DNA from 2 places in the Pseudarthrobacter sp. 1G09 genome. Region 1 is predicted to be linked to the other one. Evidence: riboswitches for the same ligand, from Rfam matches in the RefSeq annotation. Region 1 holds a riboswitch; the other holds the start of a gene.
The links. Region 1 has a riboswitch for S-adenosylmethionine ahead of ACP3TD_RS03930 (cobalamin-independent methionine synthase II family protein). Riboswitches for the same ligand answer to the same signal wherever they lie in the genome.
Positions count from the first base shown of each region.

Region 2: it holds a riboswitch for S-adenosylmethionine, as region 1 does, so the genes downstream of both, ACP3TD_RS19145 (DUF1737 domain-containing protein) here and ACP3TD_RS03930 (cobalamin-independent methionine synthase II family protein) in region 1, are expected to answer to the same signal.

Region 1 covers NZ_CP188306.1:824,332-829,049, forward strand. The annotation lists gene ACP3TD_RS03925 (uracil-DNA glycosylase) at 1-253, opposite strand, end outside; gene ACP3TD_RS03930 (cobalamin-independent methionine synthase II family protein) at 472-1,680, opposite strand; SAM riboswitch class I at 1,692-1,797, opposite strand; gene ACP3TD_RS03935 (M14 family zinc carboxypeptidase) at 1,980-3,065, shown strand; gene ACP3TD_RS03940 (adenylosuccinate synthase) at 3,307-4,596, shown strand.
Region 2 covers NZ_CP188306.1:4,149,301-4,154,018, forward strand. The annotation lists gene opgC (OpgC domain-containing protein) at 1-1,247, opposite strand, end outside; SAM riboswitch class IV at 1,487-1,601, shown strand; gene ACP3TD_RS19145 (DUF1737 domain-containing protein) at 1,615-1,893, shown strand; gene ACP3TD_RS19150 (rhodanese-like domain-containing protein) at 1,890-2,300, shown strand; gene ACP3TD_RS19155 (O-succinylhomoserine sulfhydrylase) at 2,301-3,509, shown strand; gene ACP3TD_RS19160 (glutamate--cysteine ligase 2) at 3,607-4,718, opposite strand, start outside.

The DNA.
Region 1 (4,718 bases):
TACCGAGCATGCGGGTGGCAGCGTCCTGGTCGCCGGCGGTGATGAAGCCGGAGCCGTCCGCCTCACCGATGTTGGAGAACAGGCTGATGATGCGGCATTCATCAACGTCGTGCATGGGGTCGACGTAAGGCACCACCGTGCCCGGCTTGGTGTCCTGCAGGGAATCGCACAGCTCGTTGACGGCGGCGACGCTGGGCTCGTAGCGGCGGTTCAGGAGCTGTTCGTGAAGGGATTCTGGTGCAAGGGCGGTCATATGGTGCTGGGTCTCCTGCGGGGATTGGCGGTGCCTCCGCCTGCGGAGGAGGGCGCGTGAAGGCGCAACTCTACATCGGCGGTGTGTTTGGGGTGGGCCGGTCAACCCGGCCTTCCCCAGTTTAGCAAGCCTCGGGAAGCGAAACGCCGGTTGCGCGTATTCCGGTGACCGGATGCACACCCGGGGTTTCGTCCTTCCGGTGTTTCTGCGGCGGCGGGCTACCAGAGCCGCTTCGTGGCCCGGCGCGCACCTTCGCCCAGAGCTTCCAGTTTTGCGTAGGCGATCTGCGGGTGGACGCGCCCGCCCAGGCCGCAGTCGGTGGAGGCGATGACATTTTCCCGGCCGACTACATCAGCGAAACGCACAATCCTGTCCGCCACCAGGTCCGGGTGCTCCACCACGTTGGTGGCGTGGGAGACGACGCCCGGAATGATCACCTTGCCCTCGGGGAGTTTCGTGTCCTCCCAGACCCGCCACTCATGTTCGTGCCGGACGTTTGCTGCCTCGAAGGAGTATGCGCCGGCGTTGACCTGCAGGACGGAGCCGAGGATGTCTGCGAAGGGGATGTCCGTGGTGTGCGGGCCGTGCCAGGAGCCCCAGCACACGTGCAGCCGGATCTGCTCCTGAGGGAGGTCCCGCAGCGCCCAGTTGGTGGCCTCAACCCGCAGCTGGATGAACTTCAGGTAGTCCTCCAGCGCCGGTTCTGGATTGATCTGGTCCCAGCTTTCGGCAAGGGACGGGTCGTCGAGCTGGACGGTCAGGCCGGCGTCGATGATGGCCTTGTATTCCTCCCGCATGGCGTCGGCGCAGGCGTAGACGAGTTCCTCGTCGGACTTGTAATACCCGTTGGCCACCCGTGCGCATGAGCCGGGGGAGAGGGACGCTATGAAGCCCTCCGTCAGCCCTGCTTTGGCGAGTCCCGTCTTCAGGTTGGTGACGTCCGAGGCCACGAGGTCCTGGCCGGTGTAGGTCAAGGGGCCGGCAATCCTGGGCTGGGCGACGCTCTTCCGGTGGGCCAGGATTCCCGACGACGGGTCGTTGTAGGCGTCGTTGAACTGCTGGCGGTCCCGCCGGTCAGGGAAGGAGGTGAGGACGACGTTCCCGGGCGACGAACGCCGGACCTCGGAGTCTGCCCAGCGGTCCACATCGGTCGGCTCCAAACCGCCGAGCCGCGCGAAGGAGTAGTTCCACCACGCCCCGTAGTCAACAGAGCTGGCCATCGTGTGGCCGTACTCTCCGTCGTTGGGAATGTCGATGCCAAGGTCTTTTTGGCGCTGGACGACGTCAACCACGGAGGCTTCGAGGAGTTCCAGGAACTCCGGCGTGATCCCGTCAGCCTCCTTGGCGGCGTTCGCAGCGATGAGTTCCGGCGTCCGCGGCAATGAGCCTGCGTGGGTGGCGCGGATGTGGTCGGTGTTCTGGGGCACGGTGGAGTTCCTTTCCATCGGTCCTGGCAGTAGCACCTTCGGGGCAGGGAGACCTCCCTGCTGTACAGGTTGCTGCGGCGTCACTGAGCCAGGTCTCTCAGCCGCTCCGGATGGGTCACTTCCACTCAAGCCCACCCGCCAAAGGTGGGGCAAGTCGGTTTCACGATCTGACTTGCTTTGCGCTAAAGCAAGCAGTCATAGGTTTCCCAGGATTTGTCGATTCCATTGACAGGTTTCAATCAGCTTGATTGGCTGTTGTCACAGCGCGCAATGGGGGACATGGCCGCTGGACGCACTCAATGCACTCGAAAGAGGTAACGCACGTGAAGAAATCCCTGGCTACTTTTAGGACCCTTGCCGTTTCAGGGGCCCTTGCACTGGCGGTTGTCGCCGCTCCCGCTCCAGCCATCGCTGTGGGGGAGGGCCCCAACTACGGTGGCAACGGCCAGATCACCACCTCGAAGCTGGCCACCTATGACCAGATGGTGTCGTTCCTGAAGGACCAGGACGCCAAGCAGCCGGCCATGGAACTTGAGGTCATCGGCAAAACGGTCAAGGGCCGCGATATCCACCTGGTCAAGTACATCTCCGACCCGGCCAAGCCCACCATCCTCTACCTGACCCAGCAGCACGGCAATGAGCAGCTGACCACAGAGGGAGCACTGGAGTTCGTCAAGCACCTGGGCACCGGAAAATCGGCGGACATCCTCAAAGGCGTGAACATCCTGGTGGTTCCGATGCTCAACGCGGACGGCGCCATGGGTGACGTCGACTTCTCCCTGGAGGACTACATCGCCAAGGGTGACCGCAACATGACCCGCTTCAACGCCAAGGGCGTGGACCTGAACCGGGACCACATAGCCAAGATCCAGCCGGAAACCCAGGCCCTGCACAACAACGTGATGCGCAAATACCGGGTCGACTACATGATCGACCTGCACCACCAGGGCACCCGGGCAGAGCGCGACGGCAAACTCGTCTCCGGGTCCATCCTGTACCCCACCACCCCCAACGCCGATCCCGCCGTCGTCGAAAAGTCCAAGCAGCTTGGCGCCGTCGTCTTCGACAACGTCGACTCCACCGGCTGGGGCCACCTCGGCAAGTACCAGGGCGGCAGCGCCGAGACCATCAGCCGCAACGGCATCTCGGTGGAATACGGCATCGCCACCCTGCTCTTTGAGATGCGCGGCATGTCGGACCACTACCTCGACGGCTACGCGCTGGGGCAACGCAGCAACGGCTACCTGATCAAGCAGACCGTCACCACGCTGACGTCCACCGCCGCCGCCATCGCGGACGGTTCAATAGCCGACGCCGATACCTCCTTCTGGGACACCCTCGCCGAGCAGACCTCCCGCCCGGCGGGCGAGGCCGACGACGAGTAACCGCAGCAGGACGGGACGTCCCGGTTCTTTACCGCGCGTAAAGCACCGGGACGTCCCAGCGAGTGGTCAAAGTGCACTATCGGCTAAACTTGGGTGGTAAGGGCCCCGGGGCCAACGCGTTCGCCAATCCGCCTGCGGAACGGCGGGAGCCGGTCCACTCGGGGCATTCTCATGAACGGCGCTGAACCAGGACCGCCACGCTGTGGCGCCCGGCCGGCCCGAACGAATGGGGGAGGATCCCATGCCAGCAATTGTGATCGTAGGAGCCCAGTGGGGCGACGAAGGAAAAGGCAAGGCCACAGATCTTCTGGGCGGCCGTGTTGACTATGTCGTCAAACCCAACGGCGGCAACAACGCCGGGCACACCGTCGTCGTAGGCGGTGAAAAGTACGAACTCAAGCTGCTTCCGGCAGGCATTCTTAGCCCCAACGCAGTCCCTATCATTGGCAACGGCTGCGTGGTCAACCTTGAGGCCCTCTTCCAGGAAATCGAAGGCCTGCAGGCACGCGGCGCGGATACGTCCAAGCTTCGCGTCTCCGCAAACGCCCACCTCGTGGCCCCGTACCACCAGGTCCTGGACAAAGTCACCGAACGCTTCCTGGGCAAGCGCGCCATCGGCACCACCGGTCGTGGCATCGGCCCCGCCTACATGGACAAGGTGGCCCGCCTGGGCATCCGCGTCCAGGACGTCTTCGACGAGTCCATCCTTCGCCAGAAGGTGGAGGGCTCGCTGCACCAGAAGAACGAGGTCCTGGTCAAGATCTACAACCGCCGCAGCGTTGTGGTCGATGAGATCGTCGAATACTTCCTGTCCTTCGCCGAGCGGCTCCGCCCGCTGGTCATCGACAGCACCCTGGTGCTGAACACTGCCCTGGACGAGGGCAAGGTAGTGCTGATGGAAGGCGGACAGGCAACCTTCCTCGACGTCGACCACGGCACGTACCCGTTCGTCACCTCCTCGAACCCCACCGCGGGCGGCGCATCTGTGGGCTCGGGCATCGGCCCTACCCGCATTTCCCGCTCCATCGGCATCATCAAGGCCTACACCACCCGCGTGGGTGCAGGCCCGTTCCCCACCGAACTGTTTGATGAGATGGGCGTTTACCTGCAGAAGACCGGCGGCGAGTTCGGCGTCAACACGGGGCGCCCCCGCCGCTGCGGCTGGTACGACGCCGTCCTGGCCCGCCACGCGTCCCGCGTCAACGGCTTCACGGATTACTTCGTCACCAAGCTGGACGTCCTCACCGGCATCGAACAGATCCCGGTGTGCGTGGCCTACGACGTTGACGGCGTCCGGCACGACGAGATGCCGATGACGCAGACCGAGTTCCACCACGCCAAGCCCATCTTCGAGTACTTCGACGGCTGGACCGAGGACATCACGGCTGCCCGCACCCTGGCAGACCTGCCGGAGAACGCACGCAACTACGTCCTGGCGCTGGAGAAGCTGTCGGGAACGCGTTTCTCCGCCATTGGCGTGGGCCCGGACAGGGACCAGACCATCGTGGTGAACGACCTCATCAACGACTGACGGTTCGTAGGGAATTACGACGGCGGCGGGACACCTTTGCGGGTGGCCGCCGCTTGTTCGTTTCGGGCCTGGCGCGGGGCAGCTCAATTTACACAGGGTTTACCTTCAGTGCCTTGTGGGCG
Region 2 (4,718 bases), 940 kb from region 1:
AGCAGGAGGATCAGCGCCACGCCCACTGTCCAGGCTGCCGCGCCCGTCAGGGTGTTGGCCCGTACATAGCTGCCGCCGGCGCCAACTTCCGTGACGGGGCCTGTCACCATTGACGAATCCTTCAGCCGCGCGTGGGCAGCTTCGGCCACGGCGGAGTTGCCGGTCAGCAGCCAGCTGATGCCCGCCACGCCGGCATCCCTGGTGCTGGTCCGTTCGTCCCACATCACCAGCGCAGTCTTCTGGAACTCGGCGGACGTGGCGGCCCCCACCACCTGGTCGAACCAGCCGGCCTTGACGTCCACCTCGGACGCGCCCCCGGAGGACGGGCTGTAGAACGCGGCGGTCTGCAGCACGCACGGCTTGCCACGCCCGGCTGAATAGTCTCTGTAGAAGTTTTCCCCGCCGGAGGCCGTAAGCATCTCCTGGAGCTCGCCCGCGCGTGGCACCGTGTTCACCGCCGCCCCGCCGGCCGTATCGTCGTGGAAGGCGGTCAGGCCCACCCAGTCCACGGCGTCATCGCCGGGATAGTAGGGTCCGTAGGCGCTGTCCGCCCCATCCCAGGTTCCGTCACCGTTGGTGTCGAGCAACGCGAAACCCTCGCTGCCGGGCGCTGGCGCGTTCCGGCTCCGGGCGAAGGGATAGTCCTTGCCAAGGTACGGCTCCCACACCATCAGCGGACCGTCGTCGGACTTCTTGAACGCCGCGGACACCGCACGGAAGGCATTCCGGTACGCGCCGGGTTGCTGGCCCCATTCCACCCAGCTGGCATTCATATCCGGGGCAAATCGAATGAGCACCTGCCCGGTAAAGCCAGACGCCAGCCGACGCACTTCGCGGGCAAAGGACGCCGCCGCAGCGTCATCAATCTGGTCGAGGGGCACGCTGGGCTTCACGGTGAACATCGCATGCGAACCCTGCAGTGATGCCTGCTCCAGGAAGCCCCGGAGGTTGCCCTGCTCCGACGCGCGGTACGGCAGGGCGAGGTCGTGCCCGTAGACGGCCGGAGATGCGCCAAGCCGTTCGGCGAAACCGGCAGCGGAATCCTCACCCCATTCCAGCATTGCCCCGAGCAGGGGCTTTCCCTCGTCCGGGCTGAGGTCAGCGGCGCGGGCGGCACCTGCAGGCAGCACCACGGCACACGCTGCCAGAAGGACAGCGGCAAGGAACGTCCACACCCTCAACGCGCCCGCGCGGAACCGACGGACCGAAGGCTTGGTGCGTCGTCGCGCGGATGGACGCGTGCTCATGGAAACCCCCGGTGCCAAAGACCTGATGGGGCAGCGGCCCCACCTGTACTTTATCGGTCGCGGCCCGCCGGGAAAGCATGCAGGAAGCAGCGTAAAACCCGCCCACCTGCGGCAATGCCGACGTCGGGCGCTGCCCCGAAAGCGCTCCGCACCCCCGTGACCCTGTGTTTCCGGTTCAGTTACGGAAGATGACGACGGCGGCGGTGCGGCTCCCGGCGGCAGGTGTTACGTTTTTGGGGAGTAATGAGTACCGGCGCCAAGCCCTGACTGGCCGGTCGGCAACCCTCCTTCCACGGCGGGGTGCCTCAGGTGAATACTCGGCATATCGACCGATTCGAGCTGCAAGCGTGAGAGAAGGAGATCCGTCATGTCTGACGCACCTGTCCCCGAAGAGAAACTGTCCTACCGCCTGATCAGCGGCCCGGACGACCGCGCTTTTTGTGAGCGGATCTCGGCCGCCCTGGCGGAAGGGTACGTGCTGCACGGCAGCCCGGCCGCGACCTTCAACGGCAGCAGCGTCATCGTGGCCCAGGCCGTGGTGCTCCCCGCAGCCATCGCCTCCGCTGATGCCGCCGTCGCCACCGCCGTGGACCACCTGGAATCCGCCGCTGACGAACCCGAGTTCGACGGCGAGGGCCACGCATGAGCTACGCAGGAGACCTGACACCCCAGGAGGCCTGGGCCAAGCTGGAGCAGGGCGCCATCCTGGTGGATGTCCGCACCGAGGGCGAATGGGCGCATATCGGCATCCCGGACACCAAGGCCACGGACAACGATCCCCTGTTCATCCAGTGGACGTTCCCGGGCGGCATTCCCAACCCGGAATTCATTACCGACCTTGAGCAGCAGGGCCCGGAGAACCGCAGCACCGAGCTGCTGTTCCTGTGCCGCTCCGGGCAGCGCTCCATCGCGGCGGCAACGGCCGCAACCCAGGCGGGTTTCACCTCCTACAACGTCTTGGAAGGCTTCGAAGGCGAACCGGACCGTTACGGCGAACGCACCGTCAACGGATGGAAGAACCGCGGCCTGCCCACCAACCTCGGAAAGAACTAAGTGACCTTCAACGAAGACGCCGCCGGCTGGAGCCCTGACACCCAGGCCGTCCGCGGCGGGCTGGACCGCACCAACTTCCAGGAAACATCCGAGGCGATTTTCCTCAACTCCGGGTTCGTCTACGAATCCGCTGCCGCTGCCGAACGCGCCTTCACCGGGGAGGACGAACGCTTCGTCTACTCCCGCTACGGCAACCCCTCGGTGGCCACGTTCCAGGAACGGCTCCGCCTGCTGGAGGGCACCGAGGCATGCTTTGCCACCGCGTCCGGCATGTCCGCCGTCTTCACTGCCCTCGGTGCGCTGCTGGCTGCCGGGGACCGCGTGGTGGCTGCCCGCTCACTGTTCGGGTCCTGCTTTGTGATCCTCAACGAGATCCTGCCGCGGTGGGGCGTGGAGACCGTGTTCGTCGACGGCCCGGACCTGGAGCAGTGGCGGTCCGCTCTGTCCGAGCCCACCACCGCTGTCTTCTTCGAATCCCCGTCCAATCCCATGCAGGAGATCGTGGACATCGCCGCGGTCAGCGAACTGGCGCACGCGGCGGGCGCCACAGTGGTGGTGGACAACGTCTTCGCCACTCCCCTGTTGCAGCGCTGCGGCCAGCTCGGCGCGGATGTGGTGGTGTACTCCGGCACCAAGCACATTGATGGCCAGGGCCGGGTGCTGGGCGGCGCCATCCTGGGCACCAAGGAATTCATTGACGGTCCCGTGAAGCAGCTGATGCGCCACACCGGGCCCGCCCTGTCCGCCTTCAACGCCTGGGTGCTCACCAAGGGCCTGGAGACCATGGGCCTGCGCGTCAGCCACTCCTCGGCCACTGCCCTGCGGCTCGCCGAGTGGCTGGAGCAGCAGCCCGCCGTCAGCTGGGTGAAGTACCCGCTCCTGAAGTCCCACCCGCAGTATGGGCTCGCGGCCAAGCAGATGAAGGCCGGCGGCACGGTGCTCACGCTCGAACTGGCGCCGTCCGGCGGCCGCACGGGCAAGGAGGCCGCGTTCGCACTGTTGGACGCGCTGCGGGTTATCGACATCTCCAACAACCTGGGCGATTCCAAGTCCCTTATCACGCACCCGGCCACCACCACGCACCGGGCCATGGGTCCGGAGGGCAGGGCTGCGATTGGCCTGACCGATGGCGTGGTGCGCCTGTCCGTTGGGCTGGAGGACGCCGAGGACCTCATCGGCGACCTGGAACAGGCCCTCAAGCAGATCTAGGGTGCTTCCGCTGCGGCGGCGCTGATCCGGACACGGGCGGCGTCGCCGGCGGTGTGCCCTGCCTGGTTTTTGATGGCGGCCCGCCCGGCAGTGCGGTCTAGGACTGCCGCACCCGCAGCAGTTCGGGAACGGTGTCCACTTCCGAAGGATCCAGGGTGTCGCGCATGGTCACCCTGACCGCGTGCTTCACCACTGCGCCGAAGCCGAAGTCCTCGGGCTGGCCTGCCAGTGCCTTTTCCCGCACCTGGCGTTGCTCCGCCGAGCCCGTGCCGCGGGCAATGATGTCCTCCACGCCCTGCCGGGCCAGTGTCAGCTCGCCCTGCTCGTCCAGCACCGGCGCCAGGTAATCCACCAGCGACCGGACCACGTCCGCGGCGCGGGCCGGTCGGAAGTTGCCAAAGTCCAGCAGCTCGCCCGTGAGCCCGGAGTTGCTGGCCTGCCACGACGCCATCCGCAGCAGGACCGTGGGGACGGGCGCCGGGTCCACTCCATCGCGCCACTCCCTGCTGGCCGACTCCACCAGCGCCCGCACCAGGCAGGCGATCAGTGCGGCGTCGTCGGCGCGCAGGCACACGTCCGCCACCCGGACCTCTACCGTGGGGTGGTTCCGTGAGAGCCTCGCGTCAAAGTACAGCATGCCTTCGTCCAGCATCACGCCGCTGTCCAGGAGCCGCGTCACCACCCGGCGGTACGCGGCGTAGGTACCATAGACGGCCGCGGGCCCGGACGTTGGCCACCGGTTCCAGGCCTGGGTCCGGTAGCTTTCGAAGCCCGTGGGCAGCCCGTTCCAGAACGGCGAGTTGGCACTGAGCGCCGTCAGTACCGCCAGCTTGTCCCTGATCCGGTCGAGCACCGCCACGCCCTCTTCCGGCGACTCGATGTACGTGTGGACGTGGAAACCGCAGGTCAGCTGCTCCTGGGCGGTGAGCCCGAAACGCTCCAGCATCTTGGCGTACCGGGGATCGGGCGTGGTGTGGCTGGTGGACCCCAGCGGGGAGGTGGCGAGCGCCGCAACCCGGGCATGGTGCTTCTGCGCCGCCTGGTCGGCGAGGGACCGCCCGGCACGGATCTGGTCCAGCAGCGTTCCGTAGTCCAGGCACGGCCGGGTCTGCGTCTCAATCTGCTCAAGCTTCAGCTCGGCACTCAGGCCCATGCCGTCGTCGTCCGCTTTGTCCTTGGCGGCCGGCGCCTCCGGAAGCTGCGGCAAAT